DNA from 3 places in the Marinobacter bohaiensis genome. Region 1 is predicted to be linked to each of the others. Evidence: predicted binding sites of a transcription regulator. Region 1 holds the regulator's gene; each other region holds the start of a gene.
The links. The regulator FliA, encoded in region 1, starts transcription of late flagellar genes. The targets are predictions, from matches to a motif close to CTAAAGTTTNNNNNNNNNNNGCCGNTAA.
Positions count from the first base shown of each region.

Region 1 (8,097 bases):
CTTCCAGCGCCAGGACCTCGTCACTCAGGCCGGCCTTGGCCACTGCCATGGGCATGCCATAGATCACCGACGATTTTTCATCCTGGGACCAGATCACACTGCCGGACTGCTTCATCATGCGGCAGCCCTCGCGACCGTCCGCACCCATGCCGGTAAGGATGATGCCCAGGGTCTTGCCCGGAAAGCTGCGCGCCAGCGAGCCGAAGGTCACGTCGACACAGGGCTTGTAGGTCAGGCGCGCATCGCTCTCGAGGATACGTACCCGCCCATGCGGCCCCTTGTTCTCGATCATCATCTGCTTGCCACCCGGCGCCAGCAGCGCGAGCCCCGGGCGCAGCATGTCGCCGTCCTCCGCCTGGCGCACCTCGATCTGACACAGCTTGTTGAGGCGATCGGCGAAAGCGGGCGTGAAACTGGCGGGCATGTGCTGGATCAGGACGATCGGCGACGGGAACCGGGCCGGCAGGCCGGTCAGCACCCGCTGCAGCGCAATCGGGCCGCCCGTGGAGGTGCCGATGCCCACCACGCTGAAACTGCGTGGCGAGGCCTTGCGCGACGGGCGCGGAGCTTCCGTTTCCGACTCGGTATCGCGGCGCGGCGCCGAGGGTCGGGCCTGGGGCCGAACCGGCGTGGAGCGGGATTCGGGCACCGACGGCGCCACCGGCGCCGGCCGGGAGCCGGGGCGACTGCGGGCCACGTCGAGGATGCGTTCGCGCAGGATGCGCTGCAGCTCGCTGTTGTCCCGCGCGATCTCCTCGAAATTCTTGGGCAGGAAGTCGACCGCGCCGGCCTCCAGCGCGTCCAGGGTGACCCGGGCGCCCTCGTAGGTCAGGGACGAGAACATCAGCACCGGCACCGGCCGGCGCTTCATGATTTCGCGGACCGCGGTGATGCCGTCCATGATCGGCATCTCGTAGTCCATGGTGATGACGTCAGGACGCAGCTTCTCCGCCTGTTCCACGGCCTCGCGACCGTTGGTGGCGGTGCCCACCACGCGAATGTTGCCGGAGGCGTTGAGGATCTCGGTCAGCCGTTTCCGGAAGAATCCGGAATCGTCGACCACCAGGACGGATACCGACATGCGCGCCTCCCTGTTATCCGTAATGCTGCAGCAAGCTGGGCACATCGATAATCAGGGCGATCCGACCGTCCCCGGTGATGGTGGCTCCGGCCATGCCGGGTGTGCCGTGCAGCATGCGACCGAGCGGCTTGATCACCACCTCTTCCTGGCCGATCAACTGGTCGACCACAAAGCCCACCTGCCGGGTGCCCATGGCCACGATCACCACGTGTGCGTTCTCCGGCTCGGGTTCGCCGGCAGCGCCGTGAACCAGCCAGTTCTTGATCTTATAGAGCGGGAACACCTTGTCCCGCACCACGATGCATTCTCGGCCATCGACGATGTTTTTCTTGGTCAGATCCAGATGGAAAATCTCCACCACGTTGACCAGTGGCAAGGCGAACGACTGATCTCCCAGCATGATCATCAGCGTGGGCATGATGGCCAGGGTCAGCGGCACCTTGATAATGATCCGCGACCCCTTACCCAGCTCCGACTCGATACCGATGGTGCCGTTGAGCTGGCTGATCTTGGTCTTGACCACGTCCATCCCGACGCCGCGGCCGGACACGTCGGAAATCTGGTCCTTGGTGGAAAAGCCCGGTGCGAAGATCAGGTTGTAGCATTCGCTGTTGGTCAGACGGTCGGCGGCTTCCTGTTCGTAGATGCCCTTCTCCACCGCTTTCTGGCGCAGCTTGTCGGGATCCATGCCGGCGCCGTCGTCCTCGATCACCAGCAGGATGTGGTCGCCTTCCTGCTCGGCGGACAGGGTCACCTTGCCCTTGCGCGGTTTGCCGGCATTCTCACGCACATCCGGCGCTTCAATGCCGTGGTCGACGGAGTTGCGCACCAGGTGCACCAACGGGTCCGCCAGCGCCTCGACCAGGTTTTTGTCCAGGTCGGTGTCCTCGCCGTGCATTACGAGGTCGATTTCCTTCTTGAGGCTCCGGGCCAGGTCGCGCACCACCCGCGGGAAGCGACCGAAGACTTTCTTGATCGGCTGCATGCGGGTGGCCATCACCGCCGACTGCAGATCCGCCGTGACCACATCCAGGTTGGACACGGCCTTGTGCATTTCGGTGTTCTCGCTCTGGTCGCCCAGGCGTTGCAGGCGGTTCCGCACCAGCACCAGCTCGCCCACCATGTTCATGATGTCGTCCAGGCGTTTGGTATCAACCCGCACCGAGGCCTCGGCCGTCGGCTGGGCGTCGCGCTGGGGTACCGCCGGCGAGGCCGGTGCTTTCTTGTCGTCAGCCGCTGGCTTGTTGTCGCCTGCACCCTGAGTGCTGGCAGCGGCGGGCTTCTGCGCCGGGCCGGTGGCCGGGCCCTTGCCCTTGCCGTGGAGCTCGTCCAGCAGGCTCTCAAACTCGTCGTCGGTGATCTTGTCGTCACCGCCGGCAGCGGCCTCCGGCGCCTTGCCGGCCGGCGTGTCGGGGCTGGCACCGGCGGCGCCCTTGAACTGGCCCTTACCGTGCAGCTCGTCGAGCAGATTTTCGAATTCGTCGTCGGAGATTTCGTCGTCGGCGGCCGCGGCGCTTTCGTTGCTCTTGGCGGCATCCGCCGGCGTGCCGCCGTGCTTGCCCTTGCCGTGCAGCTCGTCCAGCAGATTCTCGAATTCGTCGTCGGAGATCTCGTCGTCCTGGTCGGCGTCGCCGGACTCGCTCTTCTCACCCTCCAGGGCGTCGAGCAACTGTTCGAACTCGTCGTCGGTGATGTCGCCCTGGTCGGCGCCACCGGCGGGATCGCTTTCAGTCGGGGCTGGCTGACGGTCCTCCGCCGGCGGTTCGGCGGCTTTGGGCGCCGCACCTTCCGGCTCGGCCAGCGCGTCGAGGGCTGCGATCAACGCAGGGTCGGCCGGCGTTGGCTCTTCCCGGTTGCGCACCTGGTCGAACATGGCGTTGACGTTATCCAGCGCTTCGAGCACCACGTCCATCAGGTCGGACGTCACCTGGCGCTTGTGGTTGCGCAGGGTGTCGAAGACATTCTCGGCGGAATGGCAGCAGTTGACGAGCGCCTCCAACTGGAGGAAGCCGGCGCCGCCCTTGACGGTATGGAAACCGCGGAAAATGGCATTCAGCAGGTCGCTGTTATCCGGCTGCTGCTCCAGGTCGACCAACTGCTCCGACAGTTTTTCGAGAATTTCTCCAGCCTCGATCAGGAAATCCTGGAGAATCTCTTCGTCAGCATCTAACGCCATGCAATGTCCTCACTTAAAAACCAAGGCTGGACAGGAGGTCATCGACATCATCCTGGCCGGATACGACATCCTCACGCTCATCGGCGTGCATCTGCGGACCTTCCCCTTTCTCGATCGCCCGGGCCGGTTCTTCGCCCAGTTCATGGACGGTGCCGGTAATCTGGTCAACATGGCTGGCCATGACCACCAGGCTCAGGAGGTGCTCTTCCACTTCCTTGACCAGGGCGGTGACCTTCTGGATGACCTGCCCGGTCAGATCCTGGAAGTCCTGCGCCAGAAGTATTTCCGACAGGTGTGAGTACAGGATTTCCGTGTCATTCGCGGTCTGGTCGAAGAAGCGATCGATGCGGTGGTACAGCTCGCGGAACTCACCGGCACCGATTTCGCGACGACGCAGTTTTTTCCAGTCGTCGCGCAGTGCCAGGGCTTCCTCGCGCATGGCGCTGGCCTTGGGCATGGCCTCCTCGACCAGATCCATGGTGCGGTTGGCGGCGCTGCCGGTCATTTCCACAACGTAGGCCAGCCGGTCCGAGGCATCGGTCATCTTGGACAGCGCTTCGCGCTGTTCGGCGTTCTGCGGATCGATCTGGAAATTGCGAATCGCTTCGTGGAGGCTGCGCGTCAAACGGCCAACCTCGTGGTACAGGCTCTGGTCCCGCACGTCGTTGAGCTCGTTGATCAGACGCATCGCCGCCGCGTAATCCCCGGCATCCACCTGCGCCTTGAGGTCAGTCGCCTGCTGCTTCAGCTTTTCGGTGACTTCAGGGTCGAGCTTCCCCGCATTGTCGTCTTTTGGATTGCCCATGATTGGCGCTCTGATATTCAGGACTGGATGCGTTCGAAGATCTTCTCAATCTTTTCCTTGAGGACCGCTGCCGTGAACGGTTTCACCACGTAGCCATTGACGCCGGCCTGGGCGGCGGCCACGATCTGGTCGCGCTTGGCTTCGGCCGTGACCATCAGGATGGGCAGGTCCTTGAGCGTGTCGTCGGCACGACAGGCCTGCAACAGCTCGAAGCCGGACATGCCCGGCATGTTCCAGTCGGTGACGAGGAAGTCGTACTTGCCGCTCTTGAGCATGGGCAGCGCTGTGTTGCCGTCGTCGGCCTCGTCGGTATTGGTGAAACCGAGGTCGCGCAGCAGGTTCTTGATGATGCGCCGCATCGTGGAGAAATCATCCACGATCAGAATTTTCATGTTCTTGTCCAATGGGACCTCCAATCGTTACAACCCGGGATACCAATCGTGCCGGCCCGCCTCCTTCTGACCGGCCACACCGTGCCGGCGGGATCAAAAGGCACCGCCTATTCTGTCCAGTCCACGGACGCTGTAAAGCACCCGTTACCAAAAACTACAGTTTGTACCGTTCTCTAGTGTCGAATCAGCCCGGTTGCCAGTCGCTCAGGCGCGCTTTCAGACGCAGTGCCGCCTGACTGTGGATCTGGCTGACGCGACTCTCGCTGACGCCGATGACCGCGCCGATTTCCTTGAGGTTAAGCTCTTCCTGGTAATACAGACTCAGGACCAGCTTTTCGCGCTCCGGCAGCCCGTCAATGGCCTGAGCCAGACTGTGCCGAAAACCGGCTTCGGACAACTCCGCATAGGGGGCGTCAGATACCGCATCTTCATTGTCTATCGGCACCTCGCCGGATTCATTTAGCTCATCGAGGCTAAAAAGTCGTCCGCCGCTCGAGTCGGCGAGGCAGGCGTGGTATTCGTTGAGCGTCATTTCCAGCTCGGCGGCGACGTCCGCATCCCTGGCTTCCTCGCCGGTACGGGCCTCGACGGCCTTGATGGCCTGCGCGATGCGACGGGTGTTGCGATGGACGGAGCGCGGCACCCAGTCACCCCGGCGGATCTCGTCAACGATCGCGCCACGGATACGGATACCGGCGTAGGTTTCGAAGGAAGCGCCTTTATTGGCTTCGTATTTTTGCGCGGCCTCCAGCAGGCCGATCATGCCGGCCTGCATCAGGTCTTCCAACTGCACAGAGGCGGGCAGCCGCGCCATCATGTGCAGCGCGATCTTCTTCACCAGCGGCGCGTGATCCTCGACCAGTTGCCGGGCCGCACTCCGCTCACTGCTTTGTTGGTAGATTCCAAGGCCTTTTGCCAACGTCATCAATCCGGATTACCCAAACAGCCCGTTTGACCGCCATACCACCTGCCCTGTCGGCCGGCGTACTGCATCAGGCGTCAACCAGACGCTCTACGAAAAATTCCAGGTGCCCCCGCGGCGACGACGGCAATGGCCAGTTGTCGACTTTCTGGGCCAGGGCATTGATGGCCAGCGACGCCTTGGCGCGGGGATAGGCTTCGAGCACTGCACGCTGACGTTGTACCGCTTTCTTGACCGCCTCGTCGAACGGGACGATGCCCTCATATTGTAGTGCAACATCCAGGAATCTCTCGGTCACCCGGGTCAACTTGCCGAACAGGTGCTTGCCTTCCTGGTCGTTGCGTACCTGGTTGGCCAGGATGCGGAAACGGTTAGTGCCGTAATCACGGTTCATCAGCTTGATCAGGGCGTAGGCGTCAGTGATGGAGGTGGGCTCGTCGCAGACCACCAGCAGCAGCTCCTGGGACGCTCGCAGGAAGCTGACCACGGATTCGGAGATGCCGGCGGCGGTGTCCACGATGAGCACGTCGATCTGGTCGCCCAGTTCGCTGAACGCGTTGATCAGTCCGGCGTGTTCCATCGGCGTCAGTTGAGTCATGCGCTGGGTGCCGGAGGACGCCGGAACGATCTTGATGCCGCCCGGCCCGTCCACCAGGACGTCGCGCAGGTCGCACTGACCGTTCAGCACGTCGGACAGGTTGTGCTGGGCGGTGATGCCCAGCAGCACGTCGATGTTGGCCAGTCCCAGATCAGCGTCCAGGACCACCACACGACGCCCCATCTGAGCCAGGGCAATGGCCAGATTGACCGAAACGTTGCTCTTGCCAACGCCACCTTTGCCGCCGGATACGGCGATCACCTGAACCGGGTTTGGTCTACTCATGCCGGGTACAGTCTCTCACGACAGGTTGTGATTCTCTCGGCCGGTTCCGACCGGCTCTGTGTATGGACGGCTCCAGAACGATCGGCGGCTCCGGCAACCTTCCCGTATTCAGGCACCCGCTGCGACCATGGACGTCTCCCGCATCTGGCGCAGGCGTTCCACACCCAGGCGGACCAGCGGTGCGGACTGCGCGGGATGGATATCTTCGGGAATGCGCTGGCCATCGGTGTAGTAGGCCACCCGAAGTCCGGTTTCCATGGCGAACCCGAGTACCTCGCCGAGCGTCAGGGCTTCATCCAGCTTGGTCATGATACACCCGGCAGGATTCGCCATCTTATAGCAATGCCACGTGGATTTCATGATCCGCGGCTGACTGGTGGCCGACAACACGAGGTAGGGCTTGACCGGGTGATCGCTCGACGCCAGCTCTTCCAGCTGCTCCTGGTGGCCGCGATCGGCGTGGGTCAGGCCCGCGGTGTCGATCAGCACCAGACGCTTGTCGGACAGGTCGTCCAGAATCCGGTCGAGGGAATGGCTCTCGTCGACCACGCGTACCGGCACATTGAGGATGCGGCCGAAGACGAACAGCTGCTCATGGGCCGCCACCCGGTAGCGGTCGGTGGTGACCAGCGCCAGGGAATCCGGACCATGCTCAAGCACATAGCGCGCCGCCATCTTGCCGATGGTCGTGGTCTTGCCGGAGCCGGTGGGGCCGACCAGCGCGACGATACCGCCCTGTTCGACAATCTCTTTATCCTGGGTCCGAACCCCCGCGGCGAGGGTCCGCAGCGCCTTCTTCCAGCCTTCTTCAAGGCGGCAGTGGCCCTGGTTACGGGCCAGTGATCCGGCCAGCTGGCTGGACAGACCAAACTCCTCCAGGCGCTCCGCCAGACGCTGCTGGCTGGCGACGGCCGGTTCCGCGGGCTGGGCTTTGCCTGGAGTCCGCTCACGACGCTCGTTGACCATGTCCCGCAGCGAATGAATTTCGGCACGCATGGCTTCCAGAGCCGCCTGCGTGGTATCCGGCGCCTCGCTCTGGGGCTCGGCATTTTCCGCTACCTCGGCGAATACGTCCGGCTCGCGCGGCTGGCGCTTTTCGCGGATTTCACGAATGCGGTCGCGGGAACGGCCGAGTTCTTCCTCCAGGCGGCGATGCTGTTCCGCCTGCATTTCGGCCAGGCGCGCACCGTTGGTGGCATCCACCGCGGCGTTGCCCAGACGCTGGCGCGCCAGATTCTCGTCATAATCAAGGGCCGTCACGATTTCGACACCGCCATCCACCCGTCGGTTGGACAGGATGACCGCGTCCTCGCCCATTTCCAGGCGAACCATCTTCAGCGCTTCGGCCATGGTTGGCGCAAAAAACCGTTTTACCTTCATGATGACTTTCCTCCGTCGGCGCCGCCGTCAGCGGCGCCCTGCTCTGCGGGCCGGCCTTGCCTTACTGCTGGCCCACCGATGCCACAATCGTGATCTGTTTGTTATCCGGCACTTCCTGATAGGACAGGACGTGCAAGCGCTCTACGCCATAGCTGACAAAACGGGCCATGACCGGCCTCAACGGCCCGGACACCAGCAGGATCGCCGGTTTGCCCATCATCTCCTGACGCTGGGCGGCGTCGCGCAGGGAACGCTGCAGTCGCTCGACCATGTTGGGTTCGAGCACCAGGCCGATATCGTCCTGACCGCCGGATTGTTGACTCTGCTGCATGGACTTTAGCAACATCTGTTCCAACTCCGGATCCAGGGTGATCACCGGGATTTCGTGATCGCCGCCGCAGATGCTCTGGACGATCATTCGCCGCAGCGATTGCCGGGCCGCCGTGGTCAGCACGCGA
Region 1 is NZ_QGEH01000004.1:70,510-78,606, forward strand. It holds gene DKK67_RS16965 (protein-glutamate methylesterase/protein-glutamine glutaminase) at 1-1,081, opposite strand, end outside; gene DKK67_RS16970 (chemotaxis protein CheA) at 1,095-3,257, opposite strand; gene DKK67_RS16975 (protein phosphatase CheZ) at 3,271-4,062, opposite strand; gene cheY (chemotaxis response regulator CheY) at 4,080-4,466, opposite strand; gene DKK67_RS16985 (RNA polymerase sigma factor FliA) at 4,639-5,379, opposite strand; gene DKK67_RS16990 (MinD/ParA family protein) at 5,447-6,259, opposite strand; gene flhF (flagellar biosynthesis protein FlhF) at 6,368-7,639, opposite strand; gene flhA (flagellar biosynthesis protein FlhA) at 7,701-8,097, opposite strand, start outside.

Region 2 (8,097 bases), on a different contig from region 1:
TACCGCGCTTGGTCAAGCGGCTGCATCTAACGCTGTTGCCGGAAGTGAGGCGATAGAGGTTTCTGGTAATGGTGCCAGCGGCACCTACACGACAGTGGCCGGAGATTCAGCGCAGGACATTGCTGCGGGTATTAACGCTTTCAGTGCCGATACTGGTGTAACAGCGAGTGCAAGAACTGAGGCAACTCTGAGCGGTATTGCTGACGGTACAGTTAGCTTTGATTTGGCCGGTGAGAACGATGGAACTGGGGAAGAGGTCTCGATTTCCGCGACCGTTACTGGCGGCGACTATTCCTCACTTGCAGATGCGATCAATGATAACTCCGCGGTAACCGGTATTACGGCTCAGGTTGTTACGGAATCCGGTACTGAGCAACTGAAGCTGACTAGCGAGAGTGGTGCTGACATCAGTATCTCGAGCTACGCAAACACCGGAACGGCCGCAGCCACCATGGCTGGTAGTGAAGGTGGTAGTGTCGATTTCAGCTCTGCGACCGCAGGTACTGTGACGGGCACTGTTGACCTTTCCTCTAGTAGCGCCTTCAGTGTTTCTGGCGGAACAACAGCAATCGCTGACGGGGGTGGTACGTTGAGCTCCGTAGCTGAGATTGACATCACGACCACTGATGGCGCGAACGCCGCTATCGAAACGATCGATGCCGCGCTGTCCTCGATTAACAGCCAGCGTGCGGACCTGGGTGCGATCCAGAACCGCTTCGAGTCCACCATCGAAGCGATCGCGACCACCTCTGAGAACCTGTCCGCTGCCCAGGGCCGGATCCTGGACGCCGACTTCGCATCCGAAACCGCGAAGCTGTCCAAGTCCCAGGTTCTGCAGCAGGCCGGTATCTCGGTCCTGGCTCAGGCCAATGCCCGTCCGCAGCAGGTTCTGTCCCTCCTGCAGTAACAGGGATAGCACGGTAAAAGCCGGCCCTTTCGGGGGCCGGCTTTCCGCCGTATCAGGATAGTGGGGTGAGCTATGACTGACGTAAACCTGAATGGCCCGGATTTGAAGCTGGTTCGCTCCAGTGATCAGCCTCCGGCTCGGGCGTCTGCGTCACCTCAGGCTGAAGGAAACACGCCTTCCGCTCGAGCCCAGGCGGCTTCCGATTCCAGGGTGGTGGCACTGCGACAGGCTTCTGACCAGTCCCGTGTGCAGCGTCTTGAGAATCAGCAGGAAGCCCAGAAAGAATCTCTGGATAAGGCGGTCTCCCAACTCAACGACTTCGTGCAGACGGTTCAGCGCGACCTCCAGTTTGAGGTCGACAACGACTCCGGCAAGACAATCGTGAGGGTGGTGGACCAGCAGACCGATGAGGTCATTCGGCAGATTCCGGACGACGTGGCTTTGAGGTTGGCCGAAAACTTGCAGCAGGACGAACCGCTGACGCTATTCAATATCGAAGTGTAGGGTCTTGCCGGTGTCATGCCGGGCCCAAATAGCGGTATTTCAGCACCGCCGGCTCCTATGGGGTCGGCGGTGTTTTGCATCCAGGGACCTGAAATGGCAGTGCTTTTCTGGAGGCTTCAATGGCTGGCGCGGTTGCGGCGGAGTGTCGTAAGCGTACTGTGAGATCTCGCAGTCTGGATACATATTGTTACAAAGCGATCGGGGCAAAGGGCAAAGTTTTGCCGCTTTTGGCCGATAAGCGTACAAAGGGATAGGTTGCCTTCTTGAGGGGCTGAAACTATGGCAGGCATTTCATCACTGGGTATCGGTTCCGGGGTCCTGAATTCGGATCTCGTCGATCAGCTGGTGGCTGCGGAGAAAGAGCCGGTCACCAACCGGCTGGACAGCAAACAGCAAAAGGCGGAGACGCTGATCTCAGCCTACGGCACGCTGCGCAGCGCGATTACGGAATTGCGCCTGCCAATGCGTCAGCTGAGTGCAGCCGACAATCTCAAATCCTTCTCCGCCTCCTCCTCCAACGAGGATGTGGCAGTCACCGTCGACAGCACCGAAGCCAGCCGCGGCAGCTACACCGTGCAGGTGGACAGCCTGGCCCAGGCCCAGTCTCTCGCGTCCGGCACCTTCGAGGATCGTGACGCCACCCCGGTCGGCACCGGTACCCTCAGCATCAGCGTCGGCGGTGAAACCAAGCTGATCGATATCGACAGCTCCAACAACACGCTGCAGGGCATTGCCGACGAGATCAACGATTCCGGCCTGGCCGTGTCCGCCGGCGTGATCGACACCGGCGACGGTTATCGTCTGGTCATGTCCTCGGACGAAACCGGTACCGACAACGCCATTCGCATCGGCGTTAATGACAGCGACGGCAACAACACCGACGCCGCCGGCCTGTCCCAGTTCGTCTTCAACGGCACCGCCCAGAACCTGACCGAGACGGTTGAGGCCAAGGACGCAGTGGTCCAGGTCAACGGGATCAGCATCACCCGTTCCAGCAATACCATCGACAACGTCATCGACGGGCTGACCTTCGAGGTGAAGGCTGAGGGTGTCACGTCCACGGTCAAGGTCGAGCAGGACACCGGCGCGGTGACGGATCGTGTGGCGAGTTTTGTTGAAAAATTCAACGCGCTGCAGGACACCATTTCCGGTCTGGCGGGTTATAACTCCGAGACGCAGACGGCCGGCGTTCTGTCCGGCGATTCCACGGTGCGCGGTATCCAGAACGGGTTGCGTAACATGCTGACCCGCATCGTGCCGGGGCTGGAAGATTCTGCGGTGCGCACCCTGGCGGACGTGGGCATCACCACTGACTACGAGACCGGTAAGCTTGAGTTCGACCAGGAGAAGTTCGTTGAGCAGCTTGAGGCGAACCCGGACGACGTCACAGCCCTGTTTGCCGAGCAGGGGCGGACCAGCGATGCCCAGGTGGAGTTCGTCAGCAGCGGTATCAATACCGAGCCGGGTGAGTACAGCATCAACATCACCCAGGCGGCGACCCAGGGCTCGCTGACCGGCACCAACGTGGGCGCAGGATCAGTCACCATCGACGGCGACAATGACAACCTGACGTTCAAGGTGGATGGCGAAACCTCCGTCAGCATTACCCTGGATGCGGGCACCTACACCCGTGAGGAACTGGCCGCCCAGATCCAGGAGCAGCTCAACACCAATACGGCGCTGAGCAGCTCCGGCAAGTCCGTGCAGGTGGATTTCGACAGCACCAGCGGTGCCCTGTCGTTCAAGTCCGGCGCGTTCGGTAGCGAATCCAACGTCAGCATCGCATCTGTAGACACCAATTCCGCGGCGGACCTGGGGCTGAGCGTGGCCACCGGTACGGTGGGCAAGGACGTGGCGGGCACCATTAACGGCCAGCGTGCGACCGGGGAAGGTCAAATCCTGTTCGTGGAAGGCTCTGTCGGCGCCGCCGGCATGCAGGTTCGCATCACCGGGGACCAGACCGGTCCCCGCGGCACCGTGTCCTTCATCGAGGGGATCGGTGAGCAGACGGTCAATATGGTCACCGATATCCTGGGCTCCGATGGCACCCTGGAGAACCGGACCGACAACCTTCAGGACGACCTGGCCGAGATCGAGGAAGAGCGTCTCGAACTGGAAGATCGCATGACCCGATACCGGGAGCGGCTGGTCAGTCAGTTCACGGCGGCCGATTCGCTGATTGCGCAGCTCAATAACACCCAGGAATACATCAGCCAGCAACTGGCCGCGCTGGCACCCAACAACAGCAATGACAGCTAATCATCGCTGGCTTGCAGGAGAAGTGAGAGGTTCATCATGAACGGTTTACAGGCTTATCAGCGCGTCAACACCCAGACCAGCATCACCGATGCGGATCCGCACAAGCTGATCCAGCTTCTGTACAACGGTGCCCTGGAGCGGATCAACATGGCCAAAGCGCGCATGCAGGCCAATGACATCGCTGGCAAAGGGCAGTTGATCAGCAAGGCGATCGAGATCATCGGCGGCCTGCGCGGCTTCCTGAATTTCGAGCAGGGCGGCGAACTGGCCGAGCGGCTGGAATCGCTCTATGAGTATATGGAGCGCACCCTGTTCGAAGCCAACCGGCACAACGACGTGGCCAAGCTGGACGAAGTGTCCAGCCTGCTGCGCCAGATCAAGGACGGCTGGGACGGCATTCGCGAGGAGGTTATGACCTCCTCGGGTCAGCAGGCGGCGGTCTGACGTCTGCGGTCCGGTAAAAGCGGCAAGGTGGGTCAGACCGTGCTAGATTGGCAGCTTCGATGATTGCCTGAGAGCACGAGTTTGAACCTGACCGCCTTGCTGCGATTGGCTGCCCTGGCTCTCGTGCTGGGGAGCGCATCGGTCTACGCGACCGATGCCGATGAGCCCGCCATCTTTGCCATCCCCGAAGTCTGGCCCTGGGGTTACGCCGGCCGCTACGGCTCCCCCGAGGGCTCCCTGGTCGACCTGGCCCACCAACTGGTCACCCGGGCCGACCTTCCCGTCAAGTACGAACTGCGTCCCCACCGCCGGGCCATCACCGAGCTGTTGCGCGGCGAGGTGGATTTCGTGGTGCTTTTTGAAAGTCCCCGGCTGGCGGACGAGGCTATTGATCTCGGGCCGGTTGTCACGACGCGCGCGATCATGACAGGCCTGAGATCATCGGACGTCGTGTTGACCCTGGAAGGGTTGCGGGGCAAACCCGTCGCCTTCGTTCACGGAACCTATTACGGCGAGGCGTTCGCCCGGGCACAGGGCATCCACAAGTTTGCCGTGCGGGATATCTTTCAGGCGCTGGAGATGCTCAAGCTGGGGCGTGTCAGTGCCATTCTGTGCAGTGACCAGGCGATCTATCACACCCTGGCGTCTCTCGATCTGTCACCGGAGGATTTCCGCATGCGCAACTTTCGGGCCGGGCAGGAGGGGCATCTGTATATGTCCCGTCGAGCTCTACACCCCGAACTGGAAGACGAGATGAGGGCGGCCCTGGAAAGTCTGCGTCAGGACGGCACTCTGGACAGTATCTTCGCGTTACCCGGCAACACCTCGCCGCTCAATCCTTGATGGCGGTTAGCCCCTCAAGATGCGCCGTAACACCCTCGGACAGCGCTTTCAGGTGATAGCCACCCTCCAGTGTCGACACCACCCGGTTGTCGGCTGAATCGGCGGCCACGCTGGTGATCAGGTCTGTCAGCCAGCGGTAGTCGTCCACTTGCAGTTGCAGCTCCGCCATGGGGTCCGCGGCATGGGCGTCGAACCCGGCGGACACCAGCACCATCTGTGGCTTGAAGTCCTGCAGTTTCTGCAGCCACGCGTCCTCCACCAGCCGACGATAATCGGAGCCGGTGGTGCCGGCGGAAACCGGCGTGTTCACGATGTTTTCCGCGCAGCGATAGACGTGGGAATGCGGGTAGAACGGATGCTGGAAGCTGGAGCACATCAGCACCCGCTCGTCGCCCTGCACGATGTCCACTGTGCCGTTTCCCTGGTGCACGTCGAAATCGACGATGGCGACCCGTTCCAGCCCATGGAAGTTCAGGGCATGACGCGCCGCCAGTGCAATGTTGTTGTAGAAGCAGAAGCCCATGGAACGTCCGCGCTCGGCGTGATGGCCCGGCGGGCGGGCGGCGATGAACGCGTTGGTGGCCTGGCCGGAGACCACCATGTCGACTGCCTGCACGTTGGCCCCGGCGGCCAGTCGGGCGGCGCGCAGGGTGTGGGGCATCATCGCGGTGTCGGGATCGGTGAACACACGGCCGCGGGTCGGCTGCATCATGTCCAGCTGGCGCAGGTAGGTGTCGGGATGCACCTGCAGCAGTTGGTCACGGGTGACTTCTTCCGGGCGCACCCAATCCAGTGCCTGGTCCAGGCCGTTGTCGGCCAGATAGCTGATCAGGTTCGTCAGGCGGTCCGGCGACTCGGGGTGCTCCGGCCCCATGTCGTGTTTGAGGAAATCCTCATGATAGAAGAACGCTGTTGTCATTATTGATCCCGTGGTGCTGTATCACTGGAGTGCGTCTTTTATAGCCATATTAACAGGGATGCCCCGGGGCCGCTTTTTTTCTTTGCTGGATTTTTGTAGGCGGGCCAGTGGGTTCCGGGGCGGCACGCCGGGCCGGAATTTGCCTTGGAAACGCAAAAGTTTCGTTTTCAACCGGCCGTCGACCGCCTACCATGAGAGCAGGCCAAAGGGGGAGAAGAAACCGTGGGTACGCGTTATCTGGAAAGCCTGTTCAATCCGGATTCCATCGTCATCGCCGGGGCGTCGGAGCGCACCGACAGCCTGGGCGGTATGGTTCTGCGCAACCTGATGGGCGGCGGGTTTCCCGGCAAGCTGCTGGTGATCAACCGCAACGAGTACCAGACCGTCCACGGTGTGCCCTGTGTGCCCAAGGTCGCCAAGATGCCCTTCAAGCCGGATCTGGCGATTGTCTGTACGCCGCCGGACACCGTGCCGCGTATGGTGCGCCAACTGGGTGAGGCGGGCGTGCGCACCGCCATCGTCATGACCGGCGGCATGTCCCGGGCCCACAGCAAGACCGGCCAGCCACTGATGTACTCGGTACGCGACGCCGCCCGCGAGGCCGGCATCCGGGTGCTGGGACCGAACACCATCGGTCTGATGGTGCCGTTCCGCTCCCTCAACGCCACCTACGCCCACATGGGCGCCATTCCCGGCAAGGTGGCGTTCGTCGGTCAGTCCGGCACCGTGGCCAGCAGCATCATCGACTGGGCCTTTGCCCGGGGCGTGGGCTTCTCACATTTCCTGACCCTCGGCGACGGCATGGACATCGGTCACGATGACCTCATCGACTACCTCGCCCAGGACACCCGCTGCCGCGCGATCCTGTTGCACATCGAAAATATTCCCAACCCGCGCCGCTTCATGTCGGCGGTGCGGGTGGCCTCCCGCACCAAGCCGGTGATTGCGGTCAAGAGCGGCCGGGTGCCGGAATCCGAGTGGATGCCGGCGGAGCGACCGATCGGTGTCACCCGCACCGATCCGATCTATAACGCCGTGTTGCGCCGGGCCGGTGTGTTGCGGGTGGATGGCCTGAGCCAGATGTTCGACGCCCTGGAATCGCTGACCCGTATGCGTCCGGTGCGGCGCGAGGAACTGGTGATCATGGCCAATGGCGTTGGCCCCGGCGTGCTGGCGGTGGACCGCCTGGCGGCGCTGGATGGCGAACTGGCCAGCCTCTCCAACGACACCATCGACGCCCTGGCCAATCATCTGCCGTCCTACTGGACCCGCAAGAACCCGATTGACCTGAACTACGACGCCTCGCCTGAACTGTACGCCGAGGCCATCCGCATCCTGGCCAAGGATTCCAACGTCTCCAATGTGCTGGTGATGTACGCGCCCAGCCTCACCGAAGACAGCCTGCAGATCGCAGACGCCGTGGTACAGGCCGCCAAGGGCACGCGGCTCAATATCTTCACCTGCTGGCTGGGACAGGCCACCGTGCTGGATGCCCGCGACGAGTTCTATCGTGCCGGCATCCCCTCCTTCTTCTCGCCGGAGAAGGCGGTCAAGGCCTTCATGCAGCACGTCCATCACCAGCGCGTGCAGAGGCTGCTGCGGGAGACCCCCGAGTCCTTCACCGACCACTACGCCGACCGGGCCCTGGCGCGCAAGATCGTCATGAAGGCGCACCGCTCCGGGCGCAACCACCTGTCCAACAGCGAGGCGAGGGCGGTCATTGCCGATTACGGCATCCGCACCGTCGACACGGTGTATTGCGACGATGTGGACGGCGTGGTGGAGAGCTTCCAGGTGGAGCGTCGCCCCATCGACGTCACCCTGATCCACGAGCGCGGCTGCCACCCGTTCCTGGAGGAGCAGACCGGCCGCGGCCGCTACAAGTCGACGATCCAGGGGCTCAACAGCGAATCCGCCATCATCGAATCCTGTAACGTCCTGATGGAAGAGTACCGCGCCCACTTCCCGCGCAGCGGCTTCCTCGGGTTTGCCGTCCAGCGCACCTATCAGCACCTGGGGGGCATCGCCTTCAGTACCGGCATCACCCGCGACGCCCTGTTCGGGCCTTTGGTGGTCTGTGGTGCCGCCGGCGCCAGCGTCAACGTCATGACCGACCGCCAGATCGCCCTGCCGCCGCTGAACATGGTCCTGGCCAAGGAGTTGCTGCGCCGCACCTACATGTACCGCCTGCTGCGGGAATACAGCCTGCAGCCGGAAGACG
Region 2 is NZ_QGEH01000001.1:2,649,561-2,657,657, reverse strand. It holds gene DKK67_RS11920 (flagellin N-terminal helical domain-containing protein) at 1-907, shown strand, start outside; gene DKK67_RS11915 (flagellar protein FlaG) at 980-1,411, shown strand; gene fliD (flagellar filament capping protein FliD) at 1,691-3,670, shown strand; gene fliS (flagellar export chaperone FliS) at 3,707-4,114, shown strand; gene DKK67_RS11900 (substrate-binding periplasmic protein) at 4,196-4,957, shown strand; gene DKK67_RS11895 (histone deacetylase family protein) at 4,947-5,876, opposite strand; gene DKK67_RS11890 (bifunctional acetate--CoA ligase family protein/GNAT family N-acetyltransferase) at 6,099-8,097, shown strand, end outside.
Region 2: a site for FliA is predicted at 1,622-1,649, ahead of fliD (flagellar filament capping protein FliD). Genes of this name have one in related genera too.

Region 3 (8,097 bases), on a different contig from region 1:
GGCGGCGTCTTCAGCGTTGAGCAGCAGTGGCTCGACCTGCCCGCCGACAGCCTGTGCGTGCACGGCGATAACCCCGAATCCCTGGCGGCCGTGAAGGCCATCCGCGAGGCATTAGGCCAGGCCGCGTGATCGTCGAACCCGTATCCGAGAATGGCGTCCTGATCCGCTTCGGCGAGACAATGGACGACGCCCTGACGCCCCGTATCCTGCATGTGCGAAACCTCATCGCCGATCGCCTGGGCGACTGGATCGTCGACCAGGTGCCGGCCTACACCACCCTGCTCTGCCTGTACGACGTGCAACGCGTGGATTTCCGGCGGGCAGTTTCAGCCATCCAGGCGATCATTGATGACCTGGACAGCCAGCCACCGGCCGACGAGCAGATCGGCCGCGATATCGAGCTGCCGGTCTACTATCATCCGGACGTGGGCCTGGATCTGGAAGCACTGGCCAGCAACGCCGGCCTGGCCGTCGACGACGTCATCCAGCGCCATACAGGCCGCAGCTATCGCGTGTTTGCCATGGGCTTCGCCCCCGGGTTCGGCTTCATGGGCGAGGTGGACCCCGCCATCGCCACGCCGCGTAAAGCCACACCACGCCAGCGGGTGCCGGCGGGCAGCGTTGGCATCGCCAACCAGCAAACCGCGGTTTACCCATCGGTCTCCCCCGGCGGCTGGAACCTCATCGGCCGCTGCCCGACCGAACTGTTCTCGCTGACCGCCCTCTCCCTGCTCCAGACCGGCGATCGGGTCCGCTTCCGCACCATCACCCGAGAGGAGTTCATCGATCTGGGAGGGCAGCTATGAGCGGTCTGCGCATCCTGTCCGCCGGACTCAGAAGCACGCTGCAGGACCTGGGCCGCACCGGCAGCCAGCACCTCGGCCTCGCCCCCGGCGGGGCCGCGGACCTGCACGCGTTTCGCTGGGCCAACAAGCTGCTGGAGAACGATCCGAACGGCGCCTGCATCGAGACGCTGATGGGCCAGTTCCAGGCCGAAGCCCGGAGCGCCATGACCCTTGCCGTTACCGGCGCCGACACCGAACTGACGATCAACGGCCGCCGCGCCGGTCTGTGGCGAACCCACAACCTCAAGCCCGGCGACCGGCTCGCGCTGGGCGCCACCCGCAGCGGCCTGCTGAACTACGTTGCCGTCAAAGGGGGCTGGCAGGGCGAACGCTTCTGCAACAGCCGCTCCATGACGCCGCGAGAACAATTACCCGGCTTCACCCAACTGGAAAGCGACCAGGAGATCCCCTGCGCAGACGGTGCAACCGCCGCAGCCCATCAGACACCGGCCGGGTTCATTCCGGATTACGCCGAGCCGCTGACCCTGCGGGTGATTCCCGGCTATCAGTACGCCCGATTCAGCCTCTCGGCCCGCCATACTCTGGCCACACGCGCCTATGACATCACCCAACAGATTGACCGCATGGGCTACCGCCTAGCCGGTCCGGCGCTGGAGGTGCCGGACATCAAGCTCCTTTCTGAGGGCATCAGCCTGGGCGCCATCCAGGTCCCCGCCGACGGCCAACCCATCGTCCTGCTCAACGACCGCCAGACCATGGGCGGCTACCCCAAGATCGGCACCGTGGCGGCGCTGGATTGCAGCCGGCTGTGTCAGCGGGGTCCGGGTGCGGCGGTCAGGTTTCAGTTTGCCGAGCTGGCGAACGTACAGTGTGACAGGGCGTTGTTTGAGGCGTTTTTTGAGAGGACGGAATGGGTGGGGGTGGATCGGCTCAGGTGGCCATAGAGACGGTGATTTGGCGCCTTTCAATCATTCTTGTGGAGTGTCGTTCGGAGCACTCCCGATCGGGATTATTCGGCGCTGCGCGCCTCACCCCTTCGGGGCCGTCGTCGCTGGCGCTCCGACGTTCCTACGCAGGCTTCGCCTGCTTCGGTCGAACCCGCGAGGGTTCTTCTACCCTACCAATCGGCCAATAAAAAACCCGGCTCATGAGCCGGGTTCTTTTATTGGCGGAGAGGGGTAAGCCAGGTCCCCGGTGCGAACATCGTTCGCACCCTGGCGAACGCTCCCGACCTCAGGGCGGGAGCCGGACGGTCACCGACCGTTCCGCCATAAAAAAGCCCGGCAGTTGCCGGGCTTCCTTAATATTGGCGGAGAGGGAGGGATTCGAACCCTCGATACGCTATTAACGTATACACACTTTCCAGGCGTGCGCCTTCAGCCACTCGGCCACCTCTCCAATAAACTGTTTCAGATGGGCTGCCCCGATCTGAGGGCGCAAACTCTAATGCTTTTGCCCTGGTTTGGCAACACCCTTTCGCAAATTTCTTTCAAAAACAACGCAGAGTGTAGTTTTTGATCAGTTTCACTTTTTCTTGGCGCGGTAGATGATGCCCGGCTGGCACTGGACCATTTCGTAGTACTCCGGCAATCCATTCAGGGATTCGGAAGCACCCAGGATCAGGTATCCGCCCGGGCTCAGGGCGCCGTGCATGCGGGTGAGGATGTCTTTCTTGAGATCCGCGGAGAAATAGATCAGGACGTTGCGGCAGAACACGAGGTCGAATTTGCCGAGCATGTATCGCTCCAGCAGGTTCAGTTCCTTGAACTCGACCATGCTCTTGATGGCCGGTTTGATCTGCCAGCCGCCGCTGGGGGACGGTGCGAAGAAGTTGCGCTGGCGTTCCGGGGACAGGCCGCGGCCGATGGCGAGCATTTCGTACTCGCCCTTGCGGGCGACGTCGAGGACGCTGCGGGAGATGTCGGTCGCGGTGATTTTGACGTCACCGCGCAGTTTGCCCGGCTTGAGACGGCGGAACTCGTCAATCGCCATGGCGATGGAGTACGGCTCCTGCCCGGTCGAGCAGGCGGCGGACCAGATGCGCAAAGGCTGGCCGCCCTTCTGCTCCGCCAGCTCCGGCAACAGTCGTTCGGTGAGGATGCGGAACGGGTGGGTGTCACGAAACCAGAGGGTTTCGTTGGTGGTCATGGCGTCGATGACCACCTGACGCAGCGGGTCGCGCGGTCGTTGCAGCTGTTTGACCAGGCCTCCCAGCGTATCAAACCCGTTTTCTTCCAGGATCTTGCGCAGCCGGCTCTTCACCAGATACTGCTTGTTTTCACCGAGCAGTATGCCGCAGGCGTCCTGCAAAAAAGTCTTGAAGGCGTCGTATTCCTGGGGAGTAATCTCTGATTTCATGAGCTCTCAGCAGTTGCGGTGCATCCGGTCGGGTGTAGCCTGTTACAGCTTGTCCATGACTTCCATAACGCGCTCAGCCAGTTCGTCGGGACTGAACTTGGCCATAAAGTCGTCTGCCCCCACCTTCTGGACCATGGCCTTGTTGAAGACGCCACTCAGCGAGGTGTGAAGCATGATATAGACGGAACTCAGCTGCGGGTTTTCCTTGCAGCGGGACACGAGGGTGTAACCGTCCATTTCCGGCATTTCCACATCGGAAATGATCAGCGACAGATGATCGGAAACATCCGAACCATCGGCGGTCAGTTCGCGCAAGTATTCCAGCGCCTGCTTGCCGTCATTACGTACGACCACCTGCAGGCCAATCGCCGTCAGGCAGCGCTCGACCTGACGCCGGGCGACGCTTGAGTCATCCACCACCAGCACCGGACGCGTGCTGGAACGGTCGCTGCTCGCTCCCCGGCCAATCATCTCTTCGCCCACGTCTTCCGACAGCGGCGATACCTCGGCCAGGATCTTCTCAACATCAATGATCTCAATCAGCTGATCGTCGATGCGGGCGACCGCCGTGAGGTAAACCTCCCGTCCGGCGCCTTTCGGCGGCGGCGAGACCTCTTCCCAGTTCAGGTTGACGATCCGGTCCACGCCACCCACCAGGAAACCCTGGGTGCGCCGGTTGTACTCGGAAATGATCACGAAACTCTCCGCCAGATCCGACGCCGGCAGCTCCGGCATGCCGATGGCCAGGCCGAGATCGATGATGGGAATGGTTTCGCCACGGATGTGGGACACGCCACGTACGACCGAACGGCTCCTGGGAATGGAGGAAAGCCTGGGACACTGCAGGACCTCCTTCACCTTGAAGACGTTGATGCCGTACACCTGACGCCCCCGCAACCGGAACAGCAGCAGTTCAAGGCGGTTTTGCCCCACCAGCTGCGTGCGTTGATTAACACTGTCCAATACACCGGCCATACGCTGTTACCTGTCTTGTACTCAGTTTCACCCCGCGAGGTCGGACATCCCGAAACATTTAGTCGGCACGGTTATTGCGAGATTACCACCAAAGGGTCCCGCATCTTCCGACGGTGACGGAAAGCCGTCAATAGGGCCTAGGGCGAATTCCGTCTCATTGCATGTTCCAAACTCACCGTAAGCATAGGACAGACTGTCGAAAATGCGCGTATACATTTTGTCTCTGCTGCTGGGCCTGACGGTCGTGTCCCAGGCGGCGGCCGTCGAAAAAACGACGCCCCGGATGATACGGGATGCCGCCCACGAGTTTCTGAAGCAGTTCGTCCGCGAGCAGCAGGCCGAAGGCCGCGAGGTCAGTTACAGTCTGGGCAACCTGGACTCCCGACTCAACCTTGCCGCCTGCCTGGATGGGCCGACGGTGGATTTCTCCAGCAATCCCATGCAGACCACCCAGCCCACCCTGGAGGTCTCCTGCCAGGGCCAGCGCCCCTGGCGCATGTACCTGTCGGTGTCCATGGAAATCCGCGGTCAGGCCCTGGTGGCGGCGCGTGCACTGAGCCGTGGCGCCCGGGTCACCGAGAGCATGATCCGCTCCCAGGCGGTGGTCATCAATGCCTCGCGGCGCGGCGCCATTACCGACAGCCAATCCCTCGTGGGCATGGAAATCCGTCGCTCGGTCAGTTCCGGCACCCTGTTCACGCCGGATATCGTGACCCAGCCGGATGCCGTGGCCCGGGGCGACCATGTTATTATTATCGCCCGCAGCGGACCGATCGCCGTCCAGTCCCGCGGCAAGGCCCTGGGTAATGGGCGCGTAGGCGAGCAGGTCCTGGTACAGAACCTGCGTTCAGAAAAGACACTGCGGGCGCTGGTCACCAGCCCCGGGCACGTCGAAGTCCCGATGTAGCCACAACCATCAGTATGAGCGGCAAGGCCTTGCCTGGAAGCGGCAACGACCTGCCGAAAAAATGTCAAAAGTCGCTAAAGCTTCCCAGGAGCCGGCCGATACATTATGTAACCGGTTAGATCACACCATGTGCAGGTATCGATATGTCCGTTAATTTCAATGGCGTTGGCCCGGGGCACGTCAACACCAAGACCAACCAGAACGTATCTGAGCAGTCTGCGCCGAAAAGCCCCTCGACGCCGACCGAACAGGCTCGTACCCAAAGCTCCCAGCCCGACAGCGTCAGTCTGAGCAGCCAGGCCCGGGACCTGAAGAAGCTGGAAGAGCAGATGAACAGCTACCCGGAAGTCGACGACGAGCGTGTCGAGCAGATCAAGGCCGCCCTGGCTGACGGCAGCTATAAAGTGGATGCAGAGAAACTGGCCCAGAAAATGCTTGATATGGATCAAAGCATTTTTGGGTGAGTAGATCATGGCCGCCATTGATGAACTGAAGAAACTTCTGAGAGAAGACATCAAACAGCTTGAGCAGTTGGGAGGCGTTCTGGCTTCGGAGAAGTCGCTGCTCAAATCCTCCGATGTGGATGGCCTGGAAAGCGTGACCCAGGAGAAGAACCGGCTTCTCGCCTCCGTCCGCGAACGGGCCAAGCAAAAGATCCACGTTCTGGTCCAGATGGGCTTCAACCCGCGCAACGGACAACCGTCCACGTTCATCCGCAGCGCCGGCATCGAGGAACTGACCACGCTCTGGCAGGACGCGGAAAACCGTCTCAAGGCCTGCCAGCGCCTCAACCAGGTTAATGGCCGAATCATTGGACACCTGCAACAGCGCCTTGGCCGCCTGAATGAGATTTTCCGGGGCTGCTCGGACCAGGCCAAACTGTACAGCTCTTCCGGCCAGTCCTCAGCCGTCAGCCACAAGACGGTCCTGGCCAGCGCCTGAACCGCCACCGGGTGTGAACACAAAAGAAAAGCCGGCCCTGTTGCCGGCTTTTCTCGTTATCCGCGACGTCTTTTTCCCTTCCGCTGGCGACACTGATCGCCTCCCCCAACACCTGCATCGGCACGCAAGCGAGATCAGTCGCGCACGTAGATCGTCATCTTTGAGTCCGGCGAAAAACGGATGTCGTGCAGACCGATGTTGCCCAACGTGGGGCCGGTTCCGTTCGTCACCCGGATATCGGTCAGACTGATACGCTCGATCCGCTCCGGCAGTGCCAGGCGCACCCCGCCATCCGGCTGAATCCGGATCCGCGGACTGCCCGGCCGGTAATGGACGCCGGAGACGGTCACGTCAGCCTCAAGAAAATTCAACACCGGCACGAAGGTGTGCGCCAGCAACTTGAGACCCTCGACGGCATCCACCTCCTCACCCTGCGCGGCCTGCCCCAGGTTGGCCACGGCTTCGATCCGGGCCTTCAGGGTGTCGCTACCCTGCCCGGCAGCAGCCTGCATTTCACGGTCGCTCAATGGCTGGAAGCCGCGCTCAGGGTTCATGATCTGGCCGACGGGCGCCGCTTCAGAACGGTCCGGCGCCACTGCAGCAAGCGTGACCACAGGCTGCAGCGGCAAGGTGACAACCGCAAACCACGCGGCCGTGCGCCGGTAACGGCGCTGTTGCCGCAGGACCCGTTCCAGTTCCCGGTGCGTCAGCCAGCCGGACGCCACCACCACCTCACCCAGTAACCGTCCGGACGCGCGCTGCGTTTCCAGCGCCTGTGTCAGCTGCCCTTCGCTGAGGTATCCGCGATTGACCAGCAGCCGACCCAGTCGGGATTTATCCTGATAAGCCTGCCTCGTGTTCACTGTCCCCTCCGTGTGTCGCTCCTGTGCGATGCGCCTTGTTGCCAAGGCCGGGCCGTCCTGTCACCGGAAATTTGGTACACTCCGCTGCATTCCTACAGCCAAGCACGAGGACGCCACCTTGACGATTCCGGCCCTGAAAAAACGCGTAAAAGACTCGGTTTCTGTGACCGCATTCCGCTTCATCCTGACCCTGATGCTGAGTCTCGGTGGTTTCGGTGCGGCCCAGGCGCAGAACGGCGAGATGCCGATTGTGCGGCTGGACACCACCGAGGGCGTGATTACTCTGCGCCTGCGTCCCGACGTGGCCCCACAGACCGTCGATAATTTCCTCCAATACGTTGAGTCCGGCTTCTACGACGGCACCGTTTTCCATCGTGTCATCCCCGGCTTCATGGTCCAGGGCGGCGGCTTCACACCGGACCTGCAGCGCAAGGCGACCCGCGATCCAGTGGCCAACGAGGCCAGCTCGACCTTCGGCAACGTGCGCGGCTCGGTTGCGATGGCCCGGACCAACGATCCCGATTCAGCCACCTCCCAGTTCTTCATCAACCTGGTCGACAACGAATACCTGAACAAAGGCGTTCGCGGCGCGGGCTACACCGTATTTGGCACGGTGATCGAAGGCATGGGCGCAGTCGACGCCATTGCTTCGCTCCCCACCGAGCGCAAGGGCATGATGGCGAATGCACCGACCGAGCCCGTCATCATCCGCTCCGCCACGGTGGTTGCTGCGGAGAACGCTCCGGAATGAGCGAGAGCACGTCTCGCACCAAGCCTTCTCGTCCCAATCCGTCTCGCCTCAGCCCGCCGTCAGCCGGCCCGGCGATCGAGTCGGCGGACATCGAATGGCGCGACGGCCAGCCGGTCTCCCGGCGTTTCGGTGACGTCTACTTCAGTCGTGACAACGGTCTGGAGGAGACGCGCTATGTGTTCCTTGGCCACAATCAGTTGGACCGCCGTTTTGCCAACCTCGGCAACGGCGACAGCTTTGTCGTCGCCGAAACCGGCTTCGGCACCGGGCTGAATTTCCTCGCCACCTGGCAGGCCTGGCGCAACCACGCGCCGGCCGACGCCAACCTGCATTTCGTCACGGCCGAGCGGTTTCCGCTGACCCACGAAGACCTGACCCAGGCGCTCGAACTGTGGCCGGAACTGGCGCCACTCAGCGCGGAACTGCTCGACCAGTACCCCGCTTTGATCAGCGGCACTCACCGGCTCGTTTTCGACGGCGGCCGCGTGCGCCTGA
Region 3 is NZ_QGEH01000001.1:2,396,817-2,404,913, forward strand. It holds gene DKK67_RS10765 (5-oxoprolinase subunit PxpA) at 1-129, shown strand, start outside; gene pxpB (5-oxoprolinase subunit PxpB) at 126-806, shown strand; gene DKK67_RS10775 (5-oxoprolinase subunit C family protein) at 803-1,750, shown strand; tRNA gene DKK67_RS10780 (tRNA-Ser) at 2,114-2,204, opposite strand; gene DKK67_RS10785 (CheR family methyltransferase) at 2,331-3,164, opposite strand; gene DKK67_RS10790 (chemotaxis protein CheV) at 3,207-4,139, opposite strand; gene flgA (flagellar basal body P-ring formation chaperone FlgA) at 4,342-5,046, shown strand; gene flgM (flagellar biosynthesis anti-sigma factor FlgM) at 5,190-5,510, shown strand; gene DKK67_RS10805 (flagella synthesis protein FlgN) at 5,518-5,988, shown strand; gene DKK67_RS10810 (pilus assembly protein PilB) at 6,123-6,851, opposite strand; gene DKK67_RS10815 (peptidylprolyl isomerase) at 7,015-7,602, shown strand; gene mnmC (bifunctional tRNA (5-methylaminomethyl-2-thiouridine)(34)-methyltransferase MnmD/FAD-dependent 5-carboxymethylaminomethyl-2-thiouridine(34) oxidoreductase MnmC) at 7,599-8,097, shown strand, end outside.
Region 3: a site for FliA is predicted at 5,121-5,148, ahead of flgM (flagellar biosynthesis anti-sigma factor FlgM). Genes of this name have one in related genera too.